One region of the Streptomyces sp. W16 genome, then DNA from elsewhere that is predicted to be linked to it. Evidence: riboswitches for the same ligand, from Rfam matches in the RefSeq annotation. Region 1 holds a riboswitch; the other holds the start of a gene.
What was found. Region 1 has a riboswitch for cobalamin ahead of metE (5-methyltetrahydropteroyltriglutamate--homocysteine S-methyltransferase). Riboswitches for the same ligand answer to the same signal wherever they lie in the genome.
Positions count from the first base shown of each region.

Region 2: linked by a shared signal. The riboswitch ahead of R6V09_RS05345 (ribonucleoside-diphosphate reductase subunit alpha) and the one ahead of metE (5-methyltetrahydropteroyltriglutamate--homocysteine S-methyltransferase) in region 1 are both predicted to bind cobalamin.

Region 1 is NZ_JAWOAI010000291.1:1,323-12,250, forward strand. It holds gene R6V09_RS31755 (polysaccharide deacetylase family protein) at 1-358, opposite strand, end outside; gene R6V09_RS31760 (histidine phosphatase family protein) at 504-1,082, opposite strand; gene metE (5-methyltetrahydropteroyltriglutamate--homocysteine S-methyltransferase) at 1,187-3,505, opposite strand; cobalamin riboswitch at 3,644-3,868, opposite strand; gene meaB (methylmalonyl Co-A mutase-associated GTPase MeaB) at 3,964-4,947, opposite strand; gene scpA (methylmalonyl-CoA mutase) at 4,944-7,130, opposite strand; gene R6V09_RS31780 (methylmalonyl-CoA mutase subunit beta) at 7,130-8,935, opposite strand; gene R6V09_RS31785 (APC family permease) at 9,124-10,928, shown strand, end outside.
Region 2 is NZ_JAWOAI010000024.1:5,007-25,235, reverse strand. It holds gene R6V09_RS05405 (SIS domain-containing protein) at 1-874, opposite strand, end outside; gene nagB (glucosamine-6-phosphate deaminase) at 1,099-1,884, shown strand; gene R6V09_RS05395 (glycoside hydrolase family 3 protein) at 2,002-3,516, opposite strand; gene R6V09_RS05390 (carbohydrate ABC transporter permease) at 3,526-4,389, opposite strand; gene R6V09_RS05385 (carbohydrate ABC transporter permease) at 4,386-5,369, opposite strand; gene R6V09_RS05380 (extracellular solute-binding protein) at 5,469-6,755, opposite strand; gene R6V09_RS05375 (GntR family transcriptional regulator) at 7,065-7,829, shown strand; gene R6V09_RS05370 (carbon starvation CstA family protein) at 8,152-10,299, shown strand; gene R6V09_RS05365 (YbdD/YjiX family protein) at 10,271-10,471, shown strand; gene R6V09_RS05360 (DUF3311 domain-containing protein) at 10,611-10,874, shown strand; gene mctP (monocarboxylate uptake permease MctP) at 10,871-12,472, shown strand; gene R6V09_RS05350 (GNAT family N-acetyltransferase) at 12,580-13,086, shown strand; cobalamin riboswitch at 13,129-13,285, shown strand; gene R6V09_RS05345 (ribonucleoside-diphosphate reductase subunit alpha) at 13,386-15,818, shown strand; gene R6V09_RS05340 (ribonucleotide-diphosphate reductase subunit beta) at 15,818-16,831, shown strand; gene R6V09_RS05335 (putative Ig domain-containing protein) at 17,120-19,204, shown strand; gene R6V09_RS05330 (hypothetical protein) at 19,331-19,792, shown strand; gene R6V09_RS05325 (hypothetical protein) at 19,767-19,931, opposite strand; gene R6V09_RS05320 (GlxA family transcriptional regulator) at 20,019-20,229, shown strand, end outside.

The DNA of each region.
Region 1 (10,928 bases):
GCGCGGGCGTTATCCGGGTCAGGATCTTGTGGTCCCAGGTGTGGCTGGCCACCTCGTGCCCCTCGGCGGCCATGCGCTTGACCAGCTCCGGGTACTTCGCGATGTGCCCCTTGCCGAGCAGGAAGAAGGTCGCCGGGACCTGCTTCTCCTTCAGGATGTCGAGCAGCCGCGCCGAGTTCTCGCTCGGCCCGGCGTCGAAGGTCAGCGCGATGCACTTCGCCTCACGGCAGTCGACCGTCCCGAAACGGGCCTGCGCGGTCGCCGACACGGCATGTGCCCGGGCGGCGGCGGGCGCGGTCGTGTCGAGCTTGGTGCACCCGCTCGACGCAAGGGCCAGCGAGGCGACCGCCACAAACATGCCGACGGCACGCAACCCGGCCCGGGTTCTTTTCCTCTTCTTCTGCAGAGACCTCAGAGATGGCATGTCCAGACTATACATACCGAGTATATACGGTGTGTATAGTTGATCGAGGATGCTCAGGGAGGGCGACCCCGTCCCCGCGTCAGCGGGTCTCGGCCCCCAGCTCCCGCCCGAGGCGCAGGTTCCATCTCCCGGACTGTCCGCTGAGGTCGGTCGCGGTCAGCGGGGGCACGTCGAGCCGCCAGAAGGCCGGCCCGGGCGCGCCGAGGATCGCGACAGCCAGGGCTCGGACGAGCTCCTGTTCCACGACCGCGAGGGTCCTGCCCTCGAACGTCGCCGCGGCCTCCAGCCACCCGGCCGCCCGCTCGCACAGCGCCCGCACCGACTCGCCGCCGTGGGGCACCGCGTCCGGGTCCGACAGCCAGGACAACACCGCGTCCGGCTCCCGCGCCAGCACCTCGTCGAGCGTCAGGCCCCGCCAGCGGCCCATGTCGAGACCCGCCAACTCCGGCTCCGGCACGGCCGCGAGGCCGAGCGCGGACGCCGTCTCCCGGCAGCGCACGGTGGGGGAGACCAGCACCCGGTCGGCCGCCCCGAGCGAACCGGCGGCGGACTCGGCGCGGGCCCTGCCGCTCGGGTCGAGCGGGCTGCCGTCGTCGAACCGGGCCTCCCGCAGGGACCGGTTCAACGCCGGTGAGATCAGGGTGATGCGGCTGGTCACTCGGTCGCTCCAGTTCTCCGGTCGGGCTGTACGGACATCGTCCCCCTGTGCCGCAGGGTGGGGGCGGCCGGGAGGATGTTCCCCCGGCCGCCCCCACCTTCGGGTCAGGAACCGGCCAGTTCCTCACGGACCGTACGGGCCGCGGCGACCAGGTTCTCCAGCGACGCGCGGGTCTCGGGCCAGCCGCGGGTCTTCAGACCGCAGTCCGGATTGACCCACAGCCGCTCCGGCGGAATGGCCTCAAGTCCCTTGCGCAGCAAGGCCGCGGCCTCGTCCGGGCTCGGGACGCGCGGCGAGTGGATGTCGTACACGCCGGGTCCCGCCTCACGCGGATAACCGTGCCCGGCCAGCTCACGGGCCACCTGCATGTGCGAGCGGGCGGCCTCCAGGCTGATGACGTCCGCGTCGAGATCGTCGATGGCCTGCACGATGTCGCCGAACTCGGCGTAGCACATGTGGGTGTGGATCTGAGTGTCCGGCCGGACACCGGCAGTGGTGAGGCGGAACGCCTCCGTCGCCCAGCCGAGATACGCCTCCCGGTCCGCCGCGCGCAGCGGAAGCGTCTCGCGCAGCGCCGGTTCGTCGACCTGGATGACCGAAGTCCCCGCCGCCTCAAGGTCGTTGACCTCGTCGCGCAGGGCGAGGGCGACCTGCCGGGCGGTGTCGCCGAGCGGCTGGTCGTCGCGGACGAAGGACCAGGCGAGCATGGTGACGGGCCCGGTGAGCATGCCCTTGACCGGCCGTGAGGTGAGGGACTGGGCGTACGTCGTCCAGCGGACCGTCATCGGCTCGGGGCGGGAGATGTCGCCGGCCAGGATCGGTGGCCGGACGTAACGGGTGCCGTAGGACTGGACCCAGCCGTGCTGCGTGGCGAGGTAGCCCGTCAGCTGCTCGGCGAAGTACTGGACCATGTCGTTGCGTTCGGGCTCGCCGTGCACCAGGACGTCGAGGCCGGTCTTCTCCTGGAAGGAGATCACCTCGCCGATCTCCGCCCTGATGCGCTCCTCGTACCCGGCCGTGCCGATCCGGTTCGCCCTCAAGTCCGCGCGGGCGGTGCGCAGTTCGGCGGTCTGCGGGAACGAGCCGATCGTGGTGGCCGGCAGCAGCGGCAGACCGAGACGCGCCCGCTGGGCGGTGGTCCGCTCGCCGTACGGCTGCGAGCGCCGGGCGTCGGCCTCTGTGACGGCGGCGGTACGGGCCCGTACGGCGGGGTCCCGGGTGATCGGGGAGCCCGCGCGGGAGGCCAGGTCGGCCCGGTTCGCGGCCAGTTGGGCGGAGATCGTGCCGGTGCCCCGGGCCAGGCCCTCGGCGAGGGTGACGATCTCGCGCGTCTTCTGCCTCGCGAACGCGAGCCAGCGCAGGATCTGCGGTTCGATGTCCCGTTCGGCGGCGGCATCGAGCGGGACGTGCAGCAGCGAGCAGGAGGCGGCCACGTCGACCCGGTCGGCAAGACCGAGCAACGTGCCCAGTGTGGCAAGGGACTTGGTGAGATCGTTGACCCAGATGTTGCGGCCGTCGACCACCCCGGCGATCAGCCGCTTGCCGGGCAGCCCGCCCACCGCGGCCAGGGCGTCCAGGTTGGCGGCGGCGGCCTCGGTGAAGTCGAGCGCCAGCCCCTCCACCGGAGCCTTCGCCAGCACCGGCAGCGCGTCGCCGAGCCGGTCGAAGTACGAGGCGACCAGCAACTTCGGCCGGTCCGTGAGCGCGCCGAGGTCACGGTAGGCGCGCTCGGCGGCGTTCAGCTCGGCCGGGGTCCGGTCCTGGACGAGCGCGGGCTCGTCGAGCTGCGCCCACTCCGCGCCCGCCGCCCGCAGATCGGCGAGGACCTCGGCGTACACCGGCAGCAGCCGGTCCAGCAGCGTCAGCGGATCGAAGTCCGCGGCAACTCCGGGCGCGGGCTTGGCGAGCAGCAGATAGGTGACCGGGCCGACGAGCACCGGCCGGGCGGTGAGGCCCAGGGCGAGGGCCTCCTTCAACTCCGCGACCTGCTTGGTGGAGTCGGTGGTGAACGCGGTGTCCGGGCCCAACTCGGGCACCAGATAGTGGTAGTTGGTGTCGAACCACTTCGTCATCTCCAGCGGCGCCACGTCCTGCGTGCCGCGCGCCATCGCGAAGTACCCGTCCAGCGCGTCGAGTTCGACGGCGGCGCGGTGGCGGGCGGGGATCGCGCCGACCATGACACTGGTGTCCAGGACATGGTCGTAGTACGAGAAGTCGCCGGTCGGCACTTCGTGGATGCCGGCCTCGGCCAGTTGCCGCCAGTTGGCGCGGCGCAGTTCGGCCGCGGTGGCCCGGAGGGCGTCGGCGTCGACGCGGCCCTTCCAGTAGCCCTCGACGGCCTTCTTCAGTTCCCGGCCCTGGCCCTGACGGGGGTAGCCGTACACGGTGGCCCGTGCTGCCGCGGCTGCGGACTTCGCTGTCACGGAACTCTCCTTCGCGAGATGACTCCCTGAGATCCCGGGACGGGACGAGAGCGCGAAGGAACGTCAGACCGGAGTTCGTACCTGCCGGTATGTACGCCGACCCGCCCACGAGGTCACCGGGATTCCGCGCACGAATGCTTCGCGTGCGGGCAGTTGGCAGGTCTTCGGACTCGCGGGCACGGCCTCCGTTCGACCGGAGGACACCTACTGGCCGTCGCTTCCCAGGTCCTGTTGTCGGACCCAGTGCGTATGACGGCGGTCGTTCCTGCTCACCGCTGCGGGGCAGTCCCGGAATTTCACCGGGTTCCCTCTTGCGACGCGTCCGTCTGGCTGACGGGGCGAACCAGCTGCGTGGGTCAGCGTAGCGGGTAGGTCGAGTTTTGGCTTTCGGCCGGTGGGGGCTGGTCGCGCCCCGCGGCGGAGCCGCATATCGATACAGCCCCGCGCCCCTGGGGTAGCTAGCTGGGCCCGGTTTTAAAGGCTCGGAGGATTTCCTCTGCCGCCAGCGTTGCTGTCAACTCGCCCTCACGTACCTGGCGTTCGAGGACCGGCGCCAGCGCACGTACCGTCGGATCCGAGTGCAGCCGCCCAAGCAACTCGTCGCGGACCATCGTCCACGTCCAATCCACCTGCTGCTCACGGCGTTTGGCGGCCAGGCGGCCCGTGGAGTCCAGGAGTGAGCGGTGTTGTTCCAGGCGTTCCCAGACTGTGTCCAGGCCGGTGTTCTCCCGGGCGCTGCAGCTCAGGACCGGCGGGGTCCAGGCGGCGTCGGCGGGATGCATCAGGCGCAGTGCGCCCGCCAACTCCCTTGCCGCGCCCCGCGCGTCCCGCTCGTGCGGGCCGTCCGCCTTGTTGACGGCGATGACGTCCGCCAGCTCCAGGACGCCCTTCTTGATGCCCTGTAGCTGGTCGCCCGTGCGGGCCAGGGTCAACAACAGGAAGGAGTCGACCATGTTGGCCACGGCGGTCTCGGACTGGCCCACGCCGACCGTCTCGACGAGTACGACGTCGTAGCCCGCCGCCTCCATGACCACGATCGACTCCCGGGTCGCCTTCGCGACGCCGCCGAGAGTGCCGGCGGTGGGAGAGGGGCGGACAAAGGCCGCCGGGTCCACGGCCAGGCGTTCCATGCGGGTCTTGTCGCCGAGGATCGAGCCGCCGGTCCGGGTGGAGGACGGGTCGACGGCGAGCACCGCGACCCGGAAGCCGAGCGAGGTCAGCAGTGTGCCGAACGCGTCGATGAACGTCGACTTGCCCACGCCCGGGACACCGCTGACGCCGATCCGCCGCGCCTTTCCACTGTGCGGCAGCAGTTCGGTCAGCAACTCCTGGGCCATGGCCCGGTGTTGGGGTTTCGTCGACTCGACGAGCGTGATGGCGCGGGCCACCAGTGCCCGCTTGCCGTCGAGTACGCCCTTCACATAGGTGTCGACATCGATCACGAGGTGTGCCCGAGGTCGGTGGCCAGCCGCTCGACCAGGTCGTAGGCCGCGTCCGGGATCACCGTCCCGGGCGGGAACACGGCCGCCGCGCCCATCTCCAGGAGCGTCGGTACGTCCTGCGGCGGGATGACTCCGCCGACCACGATCATGATGTCCTCGCGGCCCTCCTCGGCGAGGGACTCCTTCAGCGCCGGTACGAGCGTGAGGTGCCCTGCCGCCAGCGAGGAGACCCCGACGACGTGCACGTCTGCCTCGACGGCCTGGCGGGCCACCTCGCCGGGGGTCTGGAAGAGGGGGCCGACGTCGACGTCGAAGCCGAGGTCGGCGAAGGCGGTGGCGATGACCTTCTGGCCGCGGTCGTGGCCGTCCTGGCCCATCTTGGCGACCAGGATGCGCGGGCGGCGGCCCTCGGCCTCCTCGAACTCGGCCACCAGGGTGCGGGTGCGCTCGACGGACGGGGACTCGCCGGCTTCGGTGCGGTACACACCGGAGATCGTACGGATCTGGCTCGCGTGCCGCCCGTACACCTTCTCCAGCGCGTCGGAGATCTCGCCGACCGTGGCCTTCGCGCGGGCCGCGTTCACCGCCAGCTCCAGCAGGTTGCCCTCACCACCCGCTGCGCGGGTCAGCGCGTCCAGCGAGTCCTGAGTGGCCTGTTCGTCGCGCTCGGCGCGCAACCGCCGTAGTTTCTCGATCTGTTGGGTGCGTACCGAGGAGTTGTCGACCTTGAGGACGTCGATCTGCTCGTCGGTCTCCACGCGGTACTTGTTGACGCCGATGACCGGCTGGCGCCCGGAGTCGATGCGGGCCTGGGTGCGGGCCGCGGCCTCCTCGATGCGCAGCTTGGGGATGCCCGCGTCGATGGCCTTGGCCATACCCCCTGCGGCCTCGACCTCCTCGATGTGCTGCCAGGCGCGGCGTGCGAGGTCGTAGGTGAGCTTCTCGATGTACGCGCTGCCGCCCCACGGGTCGATGACCCGGGTGGTGCCGGACTCCTGCTGGATGAGGAGTTGGGTGTTGCGGGCGATGCGCGCCGAGAAGTCGGTGGGCAGTGCGAGGGCCTCGTCCAGGGCGTTGGTGTGCAGCGACTGGGTGTGGCCCTGCGTCGCGGCCATCGCCTCGACGCACGTCCGCGTGACGTTGTTGAAGACGTCCTGCGCGGTCAGCGACCAGCCCGAGGTCTGTGAATGGGTGCGCAGGGAGAGGGACTTGGCGTTCTGCGGGTCGAACTGTTTCACCAGCTTGGCCCACAGCAGGCGGGCCGCCCGCAGCTTCGCGATCTCCATGAAGAAGTTCATGCCGATCGCCCAGAAGAAGGAGAGCCGGGGCGCGAACGCGTCCACGTCCATCCCCGCGGCCCGGCCCGCCCGGATGTACTCCACCCCGTCCGCGAGGGTGTACGCCAGCTCCAAGTCGGCCGTCGCGCCCGCCTCTTGGATGTGGTACCCGGAGATGGAGATCGAGTTGTAGCGGGGCATCCGCTGAGAGGTGTAGGCGAAGATGTCGGAGATGATCCGCATCGACGGCTTCGGCGGATAGATGTAGGTGTTGCGGACCATGAACTCCTTGAGGATGTCGTTCTGGATGGTCCCGGCCAACTTCTCGGGCGGTACGCCCTGTTCCTCCGCCGCCACGATGTAGAGGGCGAGTACGGGCAGTACGGCGCCGTTCATCGTCATCGACACGGTCATCTTGTCGAGGGGGATGCCGTCGAAGAGCTGCCGCATGTCGTAGATCGAGTCGATCGCCACGCCCGCCATGCCGACGTCACCGGTGACGCGAGGGTGGTCGCTGTCGTAACCCCGGTGCGTGGGCAGGTCGAAGGCGACCGACAGGCCCTTCTGACCGGCCGCCAGGTTGCGCCGGTAGAAGGCGTTGGACTCCTCGGCCGTGGAGAAGCCCGCGTACTGGCGGATCGTCCAGGGCTGGTTGACGTACATCGTCGGGTACGGGCCGCGCAGATACGGCGCGATGCCGGGGTAGGTGGCCAGGAAGTCCAGGCCCTCCAGGTCCTGCCCGGTGTACAGCGGTTTGACCGCGATGCCCTCCGGGGTCTCCCAGAGGAGGTCGTCGCCGCCCGCCGCCTTCTTGACGGCGTCGCGCCATTCGTCGGCACCGGCTTCGGCGGCCGGGGCCCCCAGCTCGATCCCGGAGAAGTCGGGGATGCGCCCCATCGCTGCCATCAGGACACTCCCATGCGGTCGAGGGTGGCGGACAGTACGGCTACGGCGTCACAGCCCGCGAAGACGTAGGCGTCGACACCGGGGTACTGCCCGGGACGGCCCGCGAGGAACACGTGCCCGGCACCGGCCGACCTCAACTCCCCGGCGACCGAAGCCGCTTGCTCCTCGTACAGGGCGTCGCTGGAGCACAGACAGGCCTCGGTGGCACCGCTGTCCGCGAACTCGCCCCCGGTGACGGGCTCGATGCCGCCCGCCTGGAACAGGTTCGAGGCGAAGGTGAGGCGCGCGGTGTGCGCGGCGGCCGGGCCGAGGGCGGCCAGGAAGATGCGCGGACGGGAGCCGGTCGCCGCGAGGTGGGCGTCGGAGCGGGCGCGCAGTTCCTCGTAGGCCTCGTCGCGGCGCACGCGCGGCAGGCCGCCGGACGGGGCGACGGGGGTAGGGGCGCGTTCCGGGAGGCGTTCGGCGAGGTTCGGGAACTCGCTTACGCCGGTGATGGGTTCGCGGCGCTTGGCGAGCTTCAAGCTGCGCGCCGCCCAGGTGGTGGCGAGGTCCTCGCGGAGGCGGCCGGAGCGCAACGCGGCTGCCTGGCCGCCCTGTTGCTCGATGTGCTGGAAGAACTCCCAGCCCGCGTGGGCGAGTTCGTCCGTGAGGCGCTCCACGTACCAGGAGCCGCCCGCCGGGTCGATCACCCGGGACAGATGCGACTCCTCGACCAGGATCGTCGAGGTGTTGCGGGCGATCCGGCGCGCGAACGCGTCCGGCAGGCCCAGCGCGTGGTCGAAGGGCAGCACGGTGACGGACTCGGCGCCGCCCACCCCGGCGGCCAGCGTCGCGACCGTCGTGCGCAGCATGTTCACCCACGGGTCACGGCGGGACATCATCACCGGCGAGGTCACCGCGTGCTGCACCTGCCCGCCAGGAGCCCCGCAGACCTCGGCCACTCGGGCCCAGAGCCTGCGCGCCGCGCGCAACTTGGCGATCGTGAGGAACTGGTCGGCGGTCGCCGCGTACCTGAACTCCAGCTGGCCTACGGCCTGTTCGACGGTGAGCCCCGCCTCGGTCAGTTCGCGCAGATAGGCGACACCGGTGGCCAGCGAGGCGCCCAACTCCTGCGCCGCCGAGCCGCCGGCCTCGTGGTACGGCAGCGCGTCCACGGTCAGCGCGCGCAGCCCCGGGTACTCCTCGGCGCACCGCCGGGCGAGTGCGGCGACCGGTGCGAAGTCGAAGGCCTCGTCCCCGGTGCGGGCCGCGAAGCCCAGCGGGTCGGCGCCCAGGTTGCCCCGGGCGGCCTCACGCGCGATGCCCCGCTCCTCGTACAGCCGTAGCAACTCGGCCGCGGCGGAAGCGACTTCGGGGCCCGGGTCGAGGACGACGGGCGCCAGGTCGAGATAGACGCCGTCGAGGACCTGGCCGAGGGACGCGACCGGGATGCCCTGCTCGCCCACGGTCAGCCACAGCGAGGTGACGCCGTTCTCCAGGTCGCCGAGGACCGCGGAGTTGTCGGCGGTCGTGTGCCGCTGCCGTACGTCCCAGCCGCCGAGGGTGTTGCCCTCGGCTCGGCCGCCCCGTACGAAGGGGGCGAAACCGGGGAGACCGGGCGCGGGCGCGGAGTCGTCCGCGGTGTACAGGGGACGGGCACGGAGCCCGTCCTCCAGGGGGGTGGACAGGGCGTCTTCCGCTGCCGTACCCGAGGCTTCCTTGCCCGACTTGCGCAGTACGCCTTCCACCAGGCGTTGCCACTGCTCATGGGTCGCGTCAGGGAACTCGGCGGCCAGCGAGAGCCCGTCGTCAGGCAGGACCGTCATGCTCGGATGCTAGGGCAAACGTGCAGGTGAGCAGCAGAGGACGCGGCTGTGACCTTGGCCTCCCCTGGCGGTCTAGACCACTGCGGTGGAGTCTCGGGAGACGTGGGCGCGTCCTTCGCGTCCCGTGCGGCGGGCGCCGGTCACACTGGCCCCGATCGGAACCCACTCCCTGTATCGCGAGGTCACCCATGGCGTTCGGTCTGGCCCGCCGCGAACTGCGGCCCAGAGTTCCGCTGCGGCCGGGGGAGGGCGACCGCAGCCACCTCACCAGCCTCGAAGGCCTGGCCGCGCTCTCCCTCGACGCGCTCAGCTCGGTGGCCTACGGGCCCGAGGCGATCGTGCTCGTACTGATCACCGCCGGCACGAGCGCGCTGAACGCCACCCTGCCGGTCACACTCGTCATCGCCGGGCTGCTGGCGGTGCTCGTCGTGTCGTACGGGCAGGTCATCGCGGTTCACCCGGACGGCGGGGGCGCCTACGCGGTGGCGAAGAAGGACCTGGGGCCCCGGACGAGTTACCTCGCGGCGGCCAGTCTCGTCGTGGACTACGTGCTGACGGTGGCGGTCAGCCTGGCGGCCGGCGCGGCGAGCCTCGCCTCCGCCTTCCCCTCCCTCGGTTCGCATCTGCTGGAGCTCTGTCTCGTCGGGCTCGCGCTGCTCACCGCCGTCAACCTGCGGGGCGTCGCCGAGAGCGCACGCGTACTGATGCTGCCCACCGCGCTGTTCGTCGTCGGCATCCTCGGCATCGTCGTCCTCGGCCTGGCCCGCTCCCATCCCGCGGCGGTCGTCGGCACCGCCCAACCCGCCCACACCACCGAGGCGTTGGGCATCCTGCTGCTCCTCAAGGCCTTCTCCTCCGGCTGCTCCGCGCTGACCGGGGTGGAGGCCATCGCCAACGGCGTCCCCGCCTTCCGCACACCACGCGTACGGCGGGCCCAGCGCACCGAACTGATGCTGGGCGCACTGCTCGGCCTGATGCTGATCGGGCTCGCGGTGCTGATCCGGCGCGACCACGTGGCCCCGCGCGGCGGCGTGACCGTCCTCGCGCAGCTCACCGCGGGCGCCTACGGCACGGGTTGGCCGTACTACGCCACGAACCTGATCGTCACCCTCGCGCTCGCCCTCGCCGCGAACACCAGCTTCGGCGGGCTGCCCGTCCTGATGAGCCTGCTCGCCAAGGACCACCGGCTGCCGCACCTGTTCGGGCTGCGCACCGAACGCCCGGTCTACCGCTGGGGAGTTGTGGCCCTCGCCCTCCTCGCGGCGCTCCTCCTGACCGCCGTGGACGCCGACACGCACCGTATGCTCCCGCTCTTCGCGATCGGTGTGTTCGTCGGCTTCACGATCAGTCAGATCGGGCTCGTACGGCACTGGGCGCGGGAGCGTCCGCCGGGCTGGCTCCGCCGCGCGCTGCTCAACGGCGTCGGCGCGCTGCTGACCTGCGTGGCCGGAGTCGTGCTGCTGGCGAGCAAGTTCACCGAAGGGGCCTGGGTGGTGGTCGTAGCCATCCCGCTGCTGATGCTGCTGTTCGCCCGGATCCAGCGCTATTACACGGAGGTTGCCCGGGAGGTCGGGCTCGGCGAGGTGCCGCCGCCGCTGCGCCGGGTCACCGACTCGCTCGTCATCGTGCCGGTGGGCCAGGTCAGCAGGGTCACCCAGCGCGCGCTGACCGCGGCTCGCGCCCTCGGCCACGAGGTCGTCGCGGTCGCCGTGCACGGAGACCCCGCCAACGCCCGCGCGCTGCGGGAGAGTTGGGACCGTTGGGAGCCGGGCGTGCCACTGGACGTCATCGACAGTCCGCAGCGCTCGCTGGTGCAGCCGATCGTCGACTATGTACGGCGGGCGGCGGAGAGCGGCCGGCAGATCGTCGTGCTCATCCCGGAAGTGGAGCCCCGCCACCGCCGCTACCAGATCCTGCAGAACCAGCGCGGGCTGTTGCTGGCGGCGGCGCTGCGGGCCCGTACTGATGTCGTCGTGTGCGTGGTGCCGTACAG
Region 2 (20,229 bases), on a different contig from region 1:
GGTCGGCGCCCCGGCCGCGCAGCCGGTCGAGCACGGGCTGAAGGGCGGCGCCGCCCTTGCCGTCCGTCACGACCGCGATGACCGGGGAGACGTTGTCGACCATCGCGAGGGGGCCGTGCAGAAGATCGGCGCCGGAGTAGGCGAGGGCGGGGATGTAGCTGGTCTCCATCAGCTTGAGGGCGGCTTCCTTGGCGGTGGGATAGCCGTAACCACGGGAGGTGATAACCATGCGCTCGGCGAAGCGGTAGCGGGAGGCGAGGGTGCGGACCTCGTCCTGCCTGGCGAGCAGTTGTTCGGCGAGGTCGGGCAGCGCCTTGGCCGCGGCGCCGTCGCCGCCGCGAAGACCCTCGACGAAGAGATAGAGCGCGAGAAGGGAGGCCGTATACGTCTTGGTCGCGGGGAGTGCCTTCTCCGGGCCGGCCATGATGTCGATGTGGTACTCGGAGACGGCGGCCAGCGGTGAGTCCGGGTTGTTGGTCACGGCGACGGTGATCGCTCCGGCCTCGCGGGCGGCGCGGGTCGAGGCCACCAGGTCCGGGGAGCCGCCGGACTGACTGACGGTGACGACGAGGACGTCGGTCAGATCGGGGCGGGCGCCGTAGGCCGTGGTGGTCGACATCGAGGTGAGTCCGCAGGGCAGACCGAGGCGGATCTCCAGGAGGTACTTGGCGTACAGGGCGGCGTTGTCGGAGGTGCCGCGGGCGGTGAGCAGTACAAAGCGGGGCTTGCGGGCGGCCACGTCCTGCGCCACCTGCCGGATGCGCGGGGCGCCCTCGTCCAGGATGCGGCGCAGGACGGCGGGCTGCTCGGCCGTTTCGCGGGCCATGATCCGGCCCGGTACGTCGTTCTCGGGGGTCGGTGTCGTGGCGGTCATGCGGGGCCTCCGGAGGTTGGGCGCGATTGCGGTGCGGTGGGGCCGCGGTGTCCATTTCACCCCCTCGGACGGAGGTGTGCCTCTGTTGGGCGGTTACCGGGTTTCGGACAGGCGGCGAACTCTGGGAGGTAGGACCGGGCTCTGTTAGATTGGTGCGCGGATTGGTCTAAACCACACAGCTCCTCCGGGCTCCCCGAGTCCCCTCTGCAGAACGGCAGGCCAGCGTGGAAGTTGTCATCGTTCCGGACGCCGAGTCGGGCGGCGAGCTCATCGCCGAGGCCATGGCACAGCTGCTCCGGCGCAAGCCGGACGCCCTGCTGGGCGTGGCCACCGGCTCGACGCCACTGCCCATCTACGAAGCGCTGGCGGCCAAGGTCCGCGCCGGCGCCGTGGACACCTCGCGGGCGCGGATCGCGCAGCTCGACGAATACGTGGGGCTGCCCGCCGAGCACCCGGAGTCGTACCGCTCGGTGCTGCGCCGTGAGGTGCTGGAGCCGCTCGGGGTCGGGATGGACTCGTTCATCGGGCCGGACGGGACGGCCGAGGACGTACAGGGGGCGTGCGAGGCGTACGACAGGGCGTTGGGCGAGGCCGGCGGGGTGGACCTGCAGATACTGGGGATCGGGACCGACGGGCACATCGGGTTCAACGAGCCGTGCTCGTCGCTGGCCTCGCGGACCCGGATCAAGACGCTGACCGAGCAGACGCGGGTGGACAACGCGCGCTTCTTCGACGGCGACATAGGGCAGGTCCCGCACCACGTCATCACGCAGGGCATCGGCACCATCCTGGAAGCGCGGCACCTGGTGCTGCTGGCGACCGGCGAGGGCAAGGCGGACGCGGTCGCCGCGACCGTGGAGGGGCCCATCGCCGCGGTGTGCCCGGCGTCGGCACTGCAGTTGCACCGGCATGCGACGGTCGTGGTGGACGAGGGCGCCGCGTCCAAGCTGAAGCTCGCGGACTATTTCCGGCACACGTTCGTCAACAAGCCCGACTGGCAGGGGATCTGAGGCTCGGCTTCCCCTTCCGCACCCGTACGTGCCGGTGCCGGGCCCCCTCGTGGAAGGCCCGGCACCGGTGTATTCGGAGGTGCTCCCCCGGGTCGGGGGCGCTCCCCCGGCTCGCGGTCACGCCCCCGCGATGACCTCCGCCGCCGCGCGACCGCAGACTCGGGCCGCGCCGTGGGTGGCGATGTGGAGGGCGCCTCGGGGGGCGGCCTGCGGTATGCCCATCTCGACCACGACGGTGTCGGGGCGGGCTGCCAGCAGGGTGTCGAGGGTGGACGCCATCCAGGAGTGACGGTGTTCGTCCCGGACCACGGCGACGACGCGTCGCGTCCCGGCCGCCGTCAGGACCGCACCGGCGGCGTCCTCGTCCTCCCCGGTGAAGCTGTTCGTCTCCGTGCCGGGCAGGAGCCGGGCGAGTTCCGCGGCCACGCCCCAGGGCGTCTCGTCGCCGACGGCGATGTTGGCGACGGGGGTGAGGAGAGCGACGTAGGGCGGTTCGGTGAGGGGGTTGAAGCGGTCGGTGGCGGTGACCCTGAGAGCTCGGCGGGCGGCGGCGAGACCGATGTCGACGCGCGTCACGTCCGCGGCGGGAGCGACGCCCTCGTCCGCGGCGGGCGCCGCCGCCGAGGCCGCCCATCGGGCCAACCCCCGTACCCGTTCCGCCGCTTCGGCCAGGCGTTCCTCCGGGAGCTCGCCCGCGCGGACCGCGCTCACCAGGGCGTCCCGCAGGCGTCGTACCGTCTCGTCGTCCGCGAGGCCGCCGCCCACGCAGAGCGCGTCGGCGCCGGCGGCGATGGCGATGACGCTGCCGCGTTCGATGCCGTAGGTGGCGGCGATGGCCTGCATTTCGATGGCGTCGGTGACGATGAGGCCGTCGTAGCCGAGTTGGCCGCGCAGGAGGTCGGTCAGGATGTGCGGGGAGAGGGTGGCCGGGTGGTCCGGGTCCAGGGTCGGGACCAGGATGTGGGCGCTCATCACCGCGCGGGTGCCGGCGGCGATGGCCGCGCGGAACGGGAGGAGTTCGCGTCGCTCCAGGACGGACGACTCCGCGTCGATGCGCGGCAGCGCGTGGTGGGAGTCGACCGCCGTGTCGCCGTGGCCCGGGAAGTGCTTCGTGCAGGCGGCGACGCCCGCCGCCTGGAGGCCGGTGACATAGGCGGCGGTGTGGCGGGCGACCAGTTCCGGGTCGGCGCCGAAGGAGCGGACGCCGATGACCGGGTTGGAGGGGTTGGAGTTGACGTCGGCGGAGGGGGCCCAGTTCAGGTTCACTCCGCAGGCGGCGAGTCTGCGGCCCAGTTCGTGGGCCACCGCCCGCGTCAGGTCCACGTCGTCGACCGCGCCGAGGGCGTGGTTGCCGGGGAAGGAGGAGCCCGTGCGCACCTCAAGGCGCGTGACATCTCCGCCCTCCTCGTCGATCGCGACCAGCACGTCGTCCCGTTCGGCCCTCAACTGGGCGGTCAGGGAAGACAGTTGCTCGGGTGACGCGATGTTGCGGCCGAACAGGCCCACCGAGGCCAGGCCTTCGCCGAGGCGCCGGAGCAGCCAGTCGGGGGCCGTGGTGCCGGGGAAGCCGGGCTGCAGGACGGTGAGGGCGTCGCGCGTCAGGGTGTCTGTACCGCTGGCGAATGTCGTCATCGGTTGGCGTTATCCCTTCACAGCGCCGGCGGTCAGACCCGCGGCCATCTTGCGCTGTACGAGGAGGAAGAGGACGACGATCGGCACGGCCATCATCGTGGCGCCGGCCATCATCGGGGCGTATTCGGTGCCGTGCTTGGTGGTGAAGTTGCCGAGCCAGACGGTCGCCGTCTGGTGCTCCTGGCTGAGCAGCATGAGGGCGTACAGGTACTCGTTCCAGGCCTGGATGAAACCGTAGACCGAGGTGGCGACCATACCGGGGGCCAGGAGCGGGAAGACGACCCGGATGAAGGCGCCGGTGCGGGAGCAGCCGTCGACCATGGCCGCCTCCTCCAGCTCCTTCGGGATGTTGACGATGAAGCCGCGCAGGGTCCACACCGTGAACGGGAGGATGAAGGTCAGGTACGTGATGATCAGGCCGGAGAGCTTGTCGTACTGGTCGAGGTCGTTCAGCAGCAGGAAGACCGGGATGATCATCGAGACCAGCGGGACCATCTGGACCGCGAGGATGCCGACGATCACGATCTTCCGGCCCCGGAACGCGAAGCGGGAGATGGCGAGCGCGGCCAGCAGGCCGACGATGATGCCGATCACGACGACCGACAGGGACACGACGAGGCTGCGGCCGACCGGGCCCCAGAAGTCCGCGATGTCCAGCGCCCGGCGGAAGTTGTCGAGCGTGATGCCGGTGGGCAGCAGGCTCGGGTCCGGGTCGATGGCGTCCTTGGCCGGTTTGAACGCCGTGTCGAGCATCCAGTAGAGGGGGAAGCCGACGACGACGAAGACGAGCAGGCCGACGAGATTCCAGCCGAGCTTGGACTTCTTGCGCCCGCCGGTCGGCCTGCGGGGCGCGTCGGTCGTGAGCGCGCTCATTCGACCTCTCCGATCTGAAGCATCTGACGCATGTAGACGGCGACGACACCGAGCAGCAGCACCACCGTGACCAGGGCTATCGCGGAACCCTGTCCGTAGTCGTTGACGACGAACGCGCGGTCGTACGAGTAGGTGCTGAGCAGTTGGAAGTCGGCCTCGGGGTGACCGCCGCGCATCACGAACACCTGGGGGAAGACACCCATGTCCCAGATCACCGACAGGGTCGTGAGCATCACGATGATCGGCTTGAGGATGGGCAGGGTGACGTACCGGAAGACGCCCCACGCGCCGGCGCCGTCGAGGCGGGCGGCCTCCTCCAGCTCCTGGGGGACCTGGGTGAGTCCGGCGCTGAGGGTGATCACCACGAAGGGCACCGCGCCCCACACCACCAGCAGCATGATGACGAGGAGGCCCTGCGGTCCGCTGGCGAACCAGTTGTGGCCGACCATGTCGACGCCGGGGAGCTTGCTGAGCACGGCGTTGAAGACGCCGTAGTCCGTGTCGAAGAGCCACTTGAAGACGGTGGTCGCGACGATCACCGGCATGCCCCAACTGGCCACCAGGACAATGTTGATGAGCGTCTTCAGCCAGCCGGAGACCTTCTGCTGGAGCAGGGCGAGGGCCATGCCGGCGACCATCGTGAAGATGACCGAGCCGGCCGCGAAGACGATCGTGCGGACGACGACGCCCCAGAACTCGCCGTCGCCGAGGACCCCCGAGAAGTTGTCGAAGCCGACCCACTCGGCGGGCTTGAAGCCCCACAGCTGGGACTGCCCGAAGGTCTGGAAGGACAGCGTGACCAGACGGACCAGCGGATAGCCCATGACGAGGGCGAGGATGAGCAGACAGGGGGCGAGCAGCAGCCAGGGAATCCCGGCGCCGTTCGCTGTCCGCCGTCTGCGAGGTGCGTCGGAGACGCGCGGTGGGGGCGCCTGCCGCGGCGGCGGCACCTTGGCGGGGGTGGTCGTGTCGGCACTCATCGCGCGCTCCTCAGCGATCCCTCAGGTCGTACGGCCTTACGTGAGGCAGGGCCCTGCCCCGAAGAACCCGCGGGGGTCCAACAGGGCCCTGCCTTCAGATCACTTGACGTTGATGACCTTGTCGATCGCGGTGTCGGCCGCCTTGGCGGCGTCCTCGACCGACTGCTTGCCGGTGCCGATGTTCTGCAGCATGGTCTGCAGGACCTGAGCCTTCTCGACCTGGCCCCAGCCCGGTGCCATCGGGACGAACCAGTTGGACTCGGCCGCGGTGGCCGGGACCGCCGTCGCGGGGTCGTTCTTCAGCGTCGCGAGGTCGGTCTTGTTGTTGGGCAGGTTGCCCTTGGCCATCAGGCCCTTCTGGCCGGACGGACCGGTGAAGGCGTTGATCCACTCGGCGGCGAGCGCCTGCGCCTTGGACTTGACCGGGACGGCCAGGTCCGAACCGCCCAGGAACACGGGCATGTTCTTGCCGGACGGGCCGGGCATCACGAAGTTGACGAGGCTGGTCTTCAGCTTGCCGCCGGTCTTGTCGACCTTCGGGTCGGCCGCGCTGGCGCCTTCCCACGCGGCGGCGAAGATCATGGACGCCTTGCCCTGGCCGTAGACGATGTAACGGTCGGACTCGTCCTTGGTCTTGTCGCCGTGCATGTACTTGTCGATGACCGACTTCCACTCGTTGAGTCCCTTGATGGACTCGGGCGAGGAGAGGCTGGCCTTCCACTGGTCCCCGGACTGGGTGGCGATGGCGCCGCCGGCGTCGTAGACGAAGGACATGGCCGCGTACCAGTCACGGGTGGGCTGGTACCAGGCGCTGAACTTGCTGCCTTCCTTCTTCTGGATCTTGTCCAGGTCGGCGGTCAGCTCGGTGTACGTCGTCGGGGGCTTCTTGATGCCGGCCGAAGCGGCGATGTCACTGCGCCAGTTGGCGACGCGGCCACCGGCGTAGTAGGGGACGCCGTAGGTCTTGCCGGAGTAGGTGACCGAGGCCTTGAGGCCGTCCAGCCAGGCGGAGGAGTTGGTGAACTTGGAAGGGTCGACGGGTGCGAAGGCGCCCTTGACCATGTAGCTCAGCATCTCGGTGTTGCCCATCTCGACCACGTCGGGGGCCTTGTCGGTGGCGAGGACCGCGTCGAGCTTGGTGTTCTTGTCCGGCCAGCCGTAGTACTCGTGCTTGATCTTGACGCCGGGGTGCGCCTTCTGCACGGCCGCGTCGGCCGCCTTGACCAGCTGGGGCCAGTTGTTCTGCGCGTCGACGGTGAGCCAGACGGTCAGCTCCTTGGCGTCGGCGCCGCTCTTCGAAGAGTCCTTGTCGTCGTTGCCCCCGCACGCCGCGATGGAGACCATCATGCCCGCGATACCGATCGCGGCTATCAGCTTGCGCTTCACGCCACCCTCCTCAGGGATGCCTGCCACACCTCCCGCCCAAGAGCCGGGACCTGAACCAATGGTGTAGACCAGTACCGGGAGCTTGGACCAGACCACAGGGCCTGTCAAGAGCCCCCGAAACACCCCTGACCAGCCGTTATAGGACCTACATATGCAGGAACCTTTAAGTAAGAAGGCAGCGAAAACAACCATGCCGGAGTACTCTCGTCCGCTAGACCACTTGGCCTTGTGGACTAGACCAAAAGCGACCGCGACGGTATACAGAAGGGATCACGAAGTGACCCTTGTCCGGAGCCGGAAAGGCGGAGCATGAGCACCGACGTCAGCAGTGCGGAGAACGAGGGTGGGGCTACCGTCCGCACCGCGCGTGTGCCCAAGTACTACCGCCTGAAGAAACACCTGCTGGACATGACGGAGACGTTGCCACCAGGCACCCCGGTCCCGCCCGAGCGCACCCTGGCCGCGGAGTTCGACACCTCGCGCACCACCGTCCGCCAGGCGCTTCAGGAACTGGTCGTCGAGGGCCGCCTGGAACGCATCCAGGGCAAGGGCACGTTCGTCGCCAAGCCGAAGGTCTCGCAGGCCCTCCAACTCACCTCGTACACCGAGGACATGCGAGCCCAGGGCCTCGAACCGACCTCGCAGCTCCTGGACATCGGCTACATCACCGCCGACGACACCCTTGCCGACCTGCTCGACATCACCACTGGCGGCCGGGTCCTGCGCATCGAACGCCTCCGCATGGCCAACGCCGAACCGATGGCCATCGAGACCACCCACCTCAGCGCGAAGCGCTTCCCCGCCCTGCGCAGGTCCCTGGTCAAGTACACGTCCCTCTACACCGCGCTCGCCGAGGTCTACGACGTCCATCTCGCCGAGGCCGAGGAGACCATCGAGACCTCGCTGGCCACCCCGCGCGAGGCCGGCCTCCTCAGCACCGACGTCGGCCTCCCGATGCTGATGCTCTCCCGCCACTCCCTCGACAAGGAGGGCAAGCCGGTGGAGTGGGTGCGATCGGTGTACCGGGGGGACCGCTACAAGTTCGTGGCGCGACTCAAGCGTCCACAGGACTAGGGCCTGTCCGGCGGATTCGGTCGCAGGAAAGCAACGGTGCTCCATCGACGCCGGTGAGCGGGGTCTGGTGCGTGCAGCTGCAAGGCGGAGGAGGGAGTCGACGCGATGGGGGTCCCCCCGCGCGAGGTTGTTCGAGCGTGGGGGAGTCGGCGACCGACGACAACGCCGCTGGGGGTCCCCCCACGCCTTTAAGGCAGTGGGGGAGTGCGTGCCAGACCCCGCGTCTGCGACAGAATCCGCCGGACAGGCCCTAGGGGACTTACAGAGTTACCCGGGTTGCTCTACGTTCCTCCCGTCGCCGCATGGACGGGAGGACCACCCGGTGCGTACCGCGAACGTCCGAACCATCGTCGTCTGGACCCTCGTCGCGCTCGTCGCCGCGGCGGGCTGGTCCGTACTCGCGCTGGCGCGGGGTGAGAACGTGTCGGCCGCCTGGATGGTCGCCGCCGCGCTCGGCTCGTACGCCATCGCCTACCGCTTCTACTCGAAGTTCATCGCGTACAAGGTCCTGAAGGTCGACGGCACCCGGGCCACTCCGGCCGAACGCCTCGACAACGGCATCGACTACCACCCCACCGACCGCCGCGTCCTGCTCGGCCACCACTTCGCCGCGATCGCCGGCGCCGGACCGCTCGTCGGACCCGTACTGGCCGCGCAGATGGGCTACCTGCCCGGCACGATCTGGATCATCGTCGGCGTCATCTTCGCGGGCGCGGTCCAGGACATGGTGGTGCTGTTCTTCTCAACTCGTCGCGACGGCAGGTCACTTGGGCAGATGGCCCGCGAGGAGATCGGCCCCTTCGGCGGCGCGGCGGCCCTGGTCGCCACCTTCGCCATCATGATCATCCTGCTCGGGGTGCTGGCCCTGGTCATCGTGAACGCGCTGGCCTCCTCGCCCTGGGGCACCTTCTCCATCGGCATGACCATCCCGATCGCCCTGCTGATGGGCTTCTATCTACGGGTACTTCGCCCGGGCAGGGTCTCCGAGGTCTCCCTCATCGGCGTGGCCCTGCTGCTGCTCGCCCTGGTCGCGGGCCGCTGGGTCGCCGAGTCGTCCTGGGCCGGCACCTTCACCCTCGCGCCCTCGACGCTGGTGATCTGGCTGGTGGCGTACGGCTTCATCGCGTCGATCCTGCCCGTGTGGACCCTGCTCGCCCCGCGCGACTACCTCTCCACCTTCATGAAGATCGGCACCATCGCCCTGCTGGCGATCGGCGTCGTGGTCGCCCTGCCCGCCCTGAAGATGCCCGCCGTCACCGACTTCGCCAAGCACGGCAACGGCCCGGTCTTCGCCGGCTCGCTCTTCCCGTTCGTCTTCATCACGATCGCCTGCGGCGCCCTGTCCGGCTTCCACTCGCTGATATCGAGCGGTACGACGCCGAAGATGATCCAGAAGGAAACCCAGATCCGCATGATCGGCTACGGCGCCATGCTGATGGAGTCGTCCGTCGCCGTCATGGCACTGGTCGCCGCGAGCATCATCGACCCGGGTCTCTACTTCGCGATGAACGCCCCGTCGGGCGCGATCGGCACAACGGTGCAGAACGCCTCGCAGGTGGTGAGCAGTTGGGGCTACCACATCTCCCCCGCCGACCTCGCGCAGGCCGCGAAGAACGTCGACGAGGCCAGCCTGCTGTCCCGCACCGGCGGGGCGCCCACCCTCGCGGTCGGCGTCTCGGAGATCTTCGCCAAGGTCACCGGCGGGAGCCTGCGCGCCTTCTGGTACCACTTCGCGATCATGTTCGAGGCGCTGTTCATCCTGACCGCGCTGGACGCGGGCACGCGCGTGGGCCGGTTCATGCTCCAGGACATGCTGGGGAACGTCTACCGGCCCTTCAAGAACGTGAGTTGGAAGCCGGGCCTGGCCCTGACGAGCGCGATCGTGTGCGCACTCTGGGGCTACTTCCTCTGGGTAGGCGTCCACGAACCCCTCGGCGGGATCAACCAGCTCTTCCCGATCTTCGGCATCTCCAACCAGCTCCTCGCCGCCGTCGCCCTGGCCGTCTGCACCACCCTCCTGGTGAAGTCCGGGCGCCTCAAGTGGGCCTGGATCACCGGGGTTCCGCTCGCCTGGGACGCGACGGTCACCCTGACCGCGAGCTGGCAGAAGGTGTTCTCCAGCGACCCGAAGGTCGGCTTCTTCAAGCAGCGATCCGTCTTCCAGGACGCGATCGACGCGGGCAAGGTCCTGCCGCCCGCCAAGAACATGGACGACATGCACACCGTCGTCACCAACTCCACGGTGGACGGAGTGCTTTCGGCCATTCTCGCGGTGCTGGTCGTGGTCGTCATCGCGGACGCCCTTCGCGTCTGCGTTCGACACGTCCGCCGCCCAGCGCTCTCCACACTGAGCGAGACACCGTACGTCGAGTCGAAGATCGTGGCACCGGCCGGGCTGATCCCGACCCGGGAGGAGAAGGAAGAGGAGGCGACGGCACGCGATGTGGTCGGCGTTCAGGCGGGCGACTAGCGGAGTGCGCTGGTATGTCCGGGAGTTGACGGACGAGTCGGCGTACGAGCGGTATGTCGCGCATGTACGCCGGGACCACCCGGACGCCGAGGTCCCGAGCCGACGCGACTTCGAACGGATGCGGACGGACCGCCAGGAGGCCGACCCGAGGCAGGGCTTCCGCTGCTGCTGACCCCTGCCGTTGACACCGATGTCGGGCCTTCACTAAATCGACATGCCGATATGCGGACGGGGTCTTTCGCTGCGGTGATTCCGTGACCTACATTGCCTGCGCGTTACACAGGCGATCATTGAGGTGACGGAGCCGCGATATGTCAGATGTACCCGAAGTTCCGCCCGAAACCGGACCACCCCTGGTGACACCGGCCCGCGCCGTCATCACCGTCTGCCTGCTGGCGCCCTTCGTGGCGCTGCTCTGGGTCGGCTCCTACACCAAGATCGACCCCACGTTCATCGGCATCCCGTTCTTCTACTGGTACCAGATGCTGTGGGTGCTGATCTCGACCGCGCTGACCATGACCGCCTACAAGCTCTGGCAGCGTGACCAGCGCACCCGCCACGGAGGCAACCGGTGAACGACGGCGTGAACGGCGTCGCTCTCGGCGTCTTCATCTTCTTCTTCCTGGCCGTCACCGTCCTGGGCTTCCTGGCCGCCCGCTGGCGCCGGGCCGACAGCGAGCAGAGCCTCGACGAATGGGGCCTGGGCGGACGGTCGTTCGGCACCTGGGTCACCTGGTTCCTGCTGGGCGGCGACCTCTACACGGCGTACACGTTCGTCGCGGTCCCGGCGGCGGTCTACGCGGCGGGCGCGGCCGGCTTCTTCGCAGTCCCCTACACGATCCTCGTCTACCCCCTCATCTTCACGTTCCTGCCCCGCCTCTGGTCGGTGTCGCACAAGCACGGATATGTGACGACGTCCGACTTCGTGCGCGGACGCTTCGGCTCGAAGGGGCTGTCGCTGGCGGTGGCGGTCACCGGCATCCTCGCGACCATGCCGTACATCGCGCTCCAACTGGTCGGCATCCAGGCCGTGTTGGACGTCATGGGCGTGGGCGGCAGCGCCAACTCCAACTGGTTCGTGAAGGACCTGCCACTGCTGATCGCGTTCGCCGTGCTGGCCGCGTACACCTACTCGTCCGGCCTGCGGGCGCCCGCGCTGATCGCGTTCGTGAAGGACGGGCTGATCTACATCGTGATCACGGTGGCGATCATCTACATCCCGATCAAGCTCGGCGGCTTCGACGACATCTTCAGCAAGGCGGGCGCCAAGTTCAAGGCGGCGGGAGCGGGCGGCCTGGTCCCCGCACCGGCGGGCCAATGGACGTACGCCACACTGGCGTTGGGCTCGGCACTGGCCCTGTTCATGTACCCCCACTCGATCACCGCGACCCTGTCCTCCAAGAGCCGCAACGTGATCCGCCGCAACACCACGATCCTGCCGCTGTATTCACTGATGCTGGGCCTGCTCGCACTGCTCGGCTTCATGGCGATCGCGGCCGGAGTCAAGGTCACCAACGGGCAGTTGGCGATCCCGCAGCTCTTCGAGAACATGTTCCCGGACTGGTTCGCGGGCGTGGCCTTCGCGGCGATCGGCATCGGAGCGCTGGTCCCCGCGGCCATCATGTCCATCGCGGCGGCGAACCTCTTCACCCGCAACATCTACAAGGACTTCATCAAACCGGACGCGACCCCGGCCCAGGAGACCAAGGTCTCGAAGATCGTCTCGCTCCTGGTGAAGGTAGGCGCCCTGGCCTTCGTCCTGACGATGGACAAGACGGTGGCGATCAACTTCCAGTTGCTCGGCGGCATCTGGATCCTCCAGACCTTCCCGTCCCTGGTCGGCGGCCTCTTCACCCGCTGGTTCCACCGCTGGGCCCTGCTGGCCGGCTGGGCGGTCGGCATGATCTACGGCACGTTGGCGGCCTACGGGGTGGCGTCTCCGACCCAGGACCACTTCGGCGGCTCGTCCAAGAAGATCCCCGGCATCGGCGAGATCGGCTACATCGGCCTGACGGCATTCGTACTGAATGTCGTGGTGACGGTGGTGCTGACGTTCGTACTGAAGGCGCTCAAGGCCCCAGAGGGCGTGGACGAGACAAACCCCAGCGACTACACGGCAGACGCAGGCGACCCGGGAGTGAAGGAGGAGCTCCCCGTGATCGCCGGTCACTGACTCCACCTAAGGGGCGCGGGGAACTGCGCGACCAGCCACACACGACCCGCAGCGGGCCGCCGAAAAGCAAGACCATCGGCGGCCCGCTTTCGTACACACTCACCTACATGGACATCCTCATCCGCCGAGCAGACCCCACCGAATACGACCCCCTCGGCAACCTCACAGCCCAGGCCTACCTAGAAGATGGCCTACTCGACTACGGCGAGACCGACCCGTACCTCCCCGTACTGAAGGACGTAGCAAGCCGGGCCGCAGCCGCCGAAGTCCTCGTCGCGATGGACGGCGACCACCTCCTCGGCGGCGTCACCTTCGTCCAAGGCCCCGGCCCCGTGGCCGACATCGCCCGCCCCGGCGAGGCAGAGATCCGCGCACTCGCGGTCGCCCGCGCCGCCCGAGGCCGTGGTGCGGGCGAGACCCTGGTACGCGCCTGCATCGACCGCGCCCGAGCCACAGAAGCCTGCACAGCCATCGTCCTGTCGACCCAGAGCTCGATGCACGCGGCCCACCGCATCTACGAACGCCTGGGTTTCGTCCGCACACCCGACCGGGACTGGAATCCCGTGCCGCATCTGGACGATCTCACTCTGCTCACCTACAAGCTGACGCTCTGAAACCACCGCGACACAACATCTGGTGGTGGCGTGACGGGCGGGCACAAGATGTATGCTCATGCTCGCTGTCGCCGCAGGGGAATCCGGTGCGAATCCGGAACTGTCCCGCAACGGTGTACTTACGTGCATATGCACGCATGGTCAGTCCGAGGACCTGCCGACGGCGCGCCCGGCCACCCGGCCAGGGCGCATGACGTCCGGGCCTCGTGGAGTGGGCCGGTGGACGCGACGCCCCGTGCGCTCGTGTACTGCCGCCTGCCCTCAGCGAGGCCCTGTGCCGAGCGAGGGAGAGCCCCACCGTGACCATCGCGCCAGCAGAGCCGGCATCAGCGACCCAGGCGAACGAGGCGAACGCAGCGACCGGAACCACCATTCCCGGTACGGCCGTTCCCGGAGCGACCGTTCCCGGAGCCGACGGCCCCGGCGCCGCGATCCTGCGGACCCTGACCGAGCTGACCGCCGACCTTCCCGACGCCGACCCCGGCCGGGTCGCCGCCGCCACGTTGCGCGGCCGGTCCGCGCACGCGGACGTGGCGGAACTGCGCGAACTGGCCACGGAGGCCGCCGCCGGCCTCATCTCCGAGGACCCCGTCTACTCCCGCCTCGCCGCCCGCCTGCTGACGGTCGGCATCGCCGCCGAGGCCGCCTCCCAGGGCGTCACGACGTTCACCGAGTCCGTCGCCGTGGGCCACCGCGAGGGCCTCATCGCCGACCGCACCGCCGAGTTCGTGACGCTGCACGCGGCCCGCCTCGACGCGCTGATCGACACGGAGGCCGACGACCGCTTCGGCTACTTCGGCCTGCGCACCCTGCACAGCCGTTACCTGCTCCGCCACCCGATCACCCGCAAGGTCATCGAGACGCCCCAGCACTTCATGCTGCGCGTGGCGTCCGGTCTCGCGGAGGACGACAGCACCCGCGCCCTGGACGAAGTAGCCGCGCTCTACCGCCTGATGAGCCGCCTCGACTACCTCCCCTCCTCCCCCACCCTCTTCAACTCCGGCACCCGGCACCCCCAGATGTCGTCCTGCTACCTCCTCGACTCCCCGCTGGACGAGCTGGACTCCATCTACGACCGCTACCACCAGGTCGCCCGCCTCTCGAAGCACGCCGGTGGCATCGGACTCTCGTACTCCCGCATCCGCAGCCGCGGTTCGCTGATCCGCGGCACGAACGGGCACTCCAACGGCATCGTCCCGTTCCTGAAGACGCTGGACGCCTCGGTCGCCGCGGTGAACCAGGGCGGCCGGCGCAAGGGTGCCGCCGCCGTGTACCTGGAGACCTGGCACTCCGACATCGAGGAGTTCCTGGAACTGCGGGACAACACCGGTGAGGACGCCCGCCGTACGCACAACCTGAACCTGGCGCACTGGATCCCGGACGAGTTCATGCGCCGGGTGAACGAGGACGGCATCTGGTCGCTGTTCTCGCCGGCCGACGTGCCCGAGCTGGTCGACCTGTGGGGCGACGAGTTCGACGCGGCCTACCGCAAGGCGGAGGCGCAGGGCCTGGCCAAGAAGACCATCCCGGCCCGTGACCTCTACGGCCGCATGATGCGCACCCTCGCGCAGACCGGCAACGGCTGGATGACCTTCAAGGACGCGGCCAACCGCACCGCCAACCAGACGGCCGAGCCGGGCCACACCGTGCACTCCTCGAACCTCTGCACGGAGATCCTGGAGGTCACGGACGACGGCGAGACGGCGGTCTGCAACCTGGGTTCGGTGAACCTGGGCGCGTTCGTCACCAATGGTGAGCTGGACTGGGAGCGGCTGGACGAGACGGTCCGCACCGCCGTCACCTTCCTCGACCGTGTCGTCGACATCAACTTCTACCCGACCGAGCAGGCGGGCCGCTCCAACGCCCGCTGGCGCCCGGTCGGCCTGGGCGCGATGGGCCTCCAGGACGTCTTCTTCAAGTTGCGCGTCCCCTTCGACTCCCCCCAGGCGCAGGCCCTTTCGACGCGCATCGCCGAGCGCATCATGCTCGCCGCGTACCAGGCCTCCGCCGACCTCGCCGAGCGCAACGGCCCGCTGCCGGCCTGGGAGAAGACCCGTACGGCCCGGGGTGTCCTGCACCCCGACCACTACGACGTAGAGCTGAACTGGCCGGAGCGCTGGGCCGCGCTGCGGGAACGTATCGCCCAAGTCGGCATGCGCAACAGCCTGTTGCTGGCGATCGCGCCCACCGCCACCATCGCCTCGATCGCGGGCGTGTACGAGTGCATTGAGCCGCAGGTGTCCAACCTGTTCAAGCGCGAGACGCTGTCCGGCGAGTTCCTCCAGGTCAACTCGTACCTGGTGAACGAGCTGAAGCAGCTCGGCGTGTGGGACGCCCGCACCCGGGAGGCGCTGCGCGACGCCAACGGCTCGGTGCAGGGCTTCAGTTGGATCCCGGCCGACGTGCGCGCCCTGTACCGGACGGCCTGGGAGATCCCGCAGCGCGGCCTGATCGACATGGCCGCCGCCCGCACCCCGTTCCTGGACCAGTCCCAGTCCCTGAACCTGTTCCTGGAGACGCCGACGATCGGCAAGCTCTCCTCGATGTACGCGTACGCCTGGAAGCAGGGCCTGAAGACGACGTACTACCTGCGCTCGCGCCCGGCGACCCGCATCGCCCGCGCGGCCCAGGCCCAAGCCCAACCCACCGTCCCCGTACAGCAGTTGACGCCCGACGAAGACGCGGTCGCCTGCTCCCTGGAAAACCCCGAGTCCTGCGAGGCCTGCCAGTAATGAGCTCCACCGAAAAGAACCTCCTCGACCCGGGCTTCGAGCTGACCCTCCGCCCCATGCGCTACCCGGACTTCTACGAGCGCTACCGGGACGCGATCAAGAACACCTGGACCGTCGAGGAGGTCGACCTCCACTCGGACGTCTCCGACCTCGCGAAGCTGTCGCCGGGCGAGCAGCACATGATCGGGCGACTGGTCGCGTTCTTCGCGACGGGCGACTCGATCGTGGCGAACAACCTCGTGCTGACGCTGTACAAGCACATCAACTCCCCCGAGGCGCGGCTCTACTTGAGCCGTCAGCTCTTCGAGGAGGCCGTGCACGTCCAGTTCTACCTGACGCTCCTCGACACCTACCTCCCCGACCCGGAGGACAGGGCCGCCGCCTTCGACGCGGTGGAGAACATCCCCTCCATCCGCGAGAAGGCCGAGTTCTGCTTCAAGTGGATCAACGAGGTCGAGAAGCTGGACAGCCTCCAGACCCAGGCCGACCGCCGCCGCTTCCTCCTCAACCTGATCTGCTTCGCCGCGTGCATCGAGGGGCTGTTCTTCTACGGCGCGTTCGCGTACGTCTACTGGTTCCGCAGCCGGGGCCTCCTGCACGGTCTTGCGACCGGCACCAACTGGGTGTTCCGCGACGAGACCATGCACATGAGCTTCGCCTTCGAGGTGGTCGACACCGTGCGCAAGGAGGAGCCGGAGCTCTTCGACGACCAGCTCCAGCAGGAGGTGACCGACATGCTGCGCGAAGCCGTCGAGGCGGAGCTGCAGTTCGGGCGTGATCTGTGCGGTGAGGGTCTGCCGGGCATGAACACCGACTCGATGCGCCAGTACCTGGAGTGTGTGGCGGACCAGCGCCTCCAGCGGCTGGGCTTCGCTCCGGTCTACGGCTCCGAAAACCCCTTCTCCTTCATGGAGTTGCAGGGTGTGCAGGAGCTGACCAACTTCTTCGAGCGCCGCCCGTCGGCGTACCAGGTGGCCGTGGCGGGCACGGTCGACCTGGACGAGGACTTCTAGCCCCACCCCCCTCGACGCCCTTTATCTGCCTCTTACTTCGCGGACGACCCATGGAGCTTCCATGGGTCGTCCATGGAGTTTCTATGGAGCGGCAAAGTTCATGGGGTGCGTCTGTTCGCGGTCTCGTCGGCCCAGCTACGTTCTGCCCGTCCTGTTCATGTCACTCACCAGTGCCCCACAGGACGCTCAAAGTGTCATGCCCATGACGACGTCATCTGCCGCCGCTACGCGCGTCACAGGCCTGCCACCACGCCGAGGACCCCACTCCAACGATGGAGGCAGTACCCCATGCGTGAGAAGCCCAGACGGAGTCTGCGAAGACTGCTGACCGCCGCCATACCCGCCCTCACCCTCAGCGTCTTCGGGCTCGTGGCGGCCTCCCCCGCCGACGCGCAGCCCACCGCCCAGACAGTCGCCCAGTCCGCCCAGGTCTCCAAGGTCACCCAGAACTCCAAGGCCCTGACCGCCCCCGCGGCCCAGGCAGTCCACTCGACCGGCAAGGCCGGGCAGAAGGTGCCGACCGAGCACCTGTGCGCGACCGCGGCCCCCGGTTCGGCGGCATGTTTCGCCCAGCGGCGTACCGACATCAAGCAGCAGCTGGCCTCCGCCGTGCACGCGGACGCCGCCGCCGCGGTGTCCGGGCTGAGCCCGGCCAACCTGCACAGCGCGTACGCGCTCCCCTCGACCGGCGGCTCCGGCCTCACGGTCGCCGTGGTCGACGCGTACAACGACCCCAACGCGGCCTCGGACCTGGCCACTTACCGCTCCAACTTCGGTCTGTCGGCCTGCACCGTGGCCAGCGGCTGCTTCAAGCAGGTCAGCCAGACCGGCTCGACCACGTCCCTGCCGACGAACGACACCGGCTGGGCGGGCGAGGAAGCGCTCGACATCGACATGGTCAGCGCGGTCTGCCCGAACTGCAACATCATTCTGGTGGAGGCCACTTCGGCCACCGACGCCAACCTCGGCGCCGCCGAGAACGAGGCCGTCGCCCTGGGCGCGAAGTTCGTCTCCAACAGCTGGGGCGGCTCCGAGTCCTCCTCGCAGACCTCCGAGGACACCTCGTACTTCAAGCACCCGGGCGTCGCGATCACCGTCTCCTCCGGTGACGAGGCCTACGGCGCCGAGTACCCGGCAACGTCCCAGTACGTGACGGCAGTTGGCGGCACCGCGCTGTCCACCTCTTCCAACACCCGCGGCTGGACCGAGTCCGTGTGGAAGACGAGCAGCACCGAGGGCGGCGGCTCCGGCTGCTCCGCCTACGACGCGAAGCCGAGCTGGCAGACCGACACGGGCTGCACCAAGCGCATGGAGGCCGACGTCTCCGCCGTCGCCGACCCCGCCACCGGCGTGGCCGTCTACGACACCTACGGCGGCTCCGGCTGGGCGGTCTACGGCGGCACCAGCGCCTCGTCCCCGATCATCGCGGGCGTCTACGCGCTGGCCGGCACCCCGGGCACCAGCGACTACCCGGCGAAGTACCCCTACTCCCACACCAGCAACCTGTACGACGTCACCAGCGGCAACAACGGCTCCTGCTCGACGGCGTACTTCTGCACCGCCGAGACCGGCTACGACGGCCCGACCGGCTGGGGCACCCCCGACGGCACCGCCGCCTTCACCGCCGGCACCACGACCGGCAACACGGTGACCGTCACCAACCCGGGCAGCCAGTCCACCGCGACCGGTTCCACGGCCAGTCTGCAGATCTCGGCCTCGGACAGCGCGGGCGCGACCCTCACCTACAGCGCGAGCGGGCTGCCGACCGGGCTGTCGATCAGCAGCTCGACCGGTCTGATCTCCGGCACCGCGTCCACCGCCGGCACCTACGCCGTGACGGTGACCGCGACCGACTCCACCGGCGCCTCCGGTTCGGCCTCCTTCACCTGGACGGTCAGCACCTCCGGCGGCGGCTCCTGCACCTCGTCCCAGTTGCTGGGCAACGCGGGCTTCGAGTCGGGCAACACGACCTGGACCGCAAGCAGCGGGGTCATCACCAACTCCAGCAGTGAGGCCGCGCACGCGGGCTCGTACTACGCGTGGCTCGACGGTTACGGCTCGACCCACACCGACACGCTGTCCCAGTCGGTGACCGTCCCGAGCGGCTGCACGGGCACGACCTTCACCTTCTACCTGCACATCGACACCGCGGAGACCAGCACCAGCACGGCTTACGACAAGCTGACGGTCACCGCCGGATCGACCACCCTGGCCACCTACTCCAACCTCAACGCGGCCAGCGGGTACGTCGCGAAGTCCTTCAGCCTGTCGGCCTTCGCCGGCTCGACCGTCACGCTGAAGTTCAGCGGAGTCGAGGACTCCTCCCTGCAGACCAGCTTCGTCGTCGACGACACCGCCGTGACGACCAGCTGACCTCCTCATGAGCTGAGCCCCGGCCGTCTCGCAGCGGCCGGGGCTCTGTCATGTCCACGAATACTTCACTTCTCATGGCGGATCCGGATGCGTCCGTGACACGTCAAAGGGGCAAGGAGGCCCCCCATGCGTCGATCCATCCTCGCTCCGTCCCTCGCCGTCGCCACCCTGGCACTCGCCCTCACGGGCTGCGGCGGCACGAAGTCCGACACCGGCAGCGGCAGTGTGTCGCCGTCCTCGTCCCCCACGCCCAGCAAGAGCAAGTCGGCCTGCGCGGCGAAGGAGACCCTCGCCGCCACCGACACCAACGGCACGTTCTGCCTCACGACCGGCAGCACGGTCCGGATCCTGCTGGACGGGACGGCGTCCCGGCCGTGGGCGCAGGTCAAGACCGCCGGCAGCGCCCTGGAGGCCACCAACAGCGGGATCCTGATCCGGCCCGGCGACGCGAGCAACGCGTTCAAGGCGGTCTCGGCCGGGACCGTGAAGCTCACGTCGTCCCGGCCGCTGTGCGCGACCGCCCCGCACAAGATCTCGTGCAAGGGCATTCAGGAGTGGTCGGTCACCGTCGTGGTGACGAAGTCATGATCCGGTGGGCGGTCCGGATCTGACGGTCGATGCGCCGGTCGTGCGCGATGCCGAGCAGCGACGGGAAGGTCACGGCCACGAAGGCGGCGACGACGGCGATGAGGGCGATGAGGTTGTCCACGGCTGCGTTCATGGACATGAGTCTCGTCCTTTTGACTCCTTACCGTGAGTGGCAGGACTGCCGTACACCCTCGATTTACTGCCACATCCGGCGCACACTGGGAGCATGCTGAAAAACGTGGCCGTGGTCCTGCTCGACGGAGTGCACCCCTTCGAACTCGGCGTCGTCTGCGAGGTGTTCGGCCTCGACCGCAGCGACGAGGGCCTGCCGGTCTACGACTTCGCGGTCGCCTCGGCCGAGGGCCCGACGCTCGCCACCCATGCGGGCTTCTCGCTGGCCGTCGAGCACGGGCTGGAGCGGCTGGAGAGCGCGGACC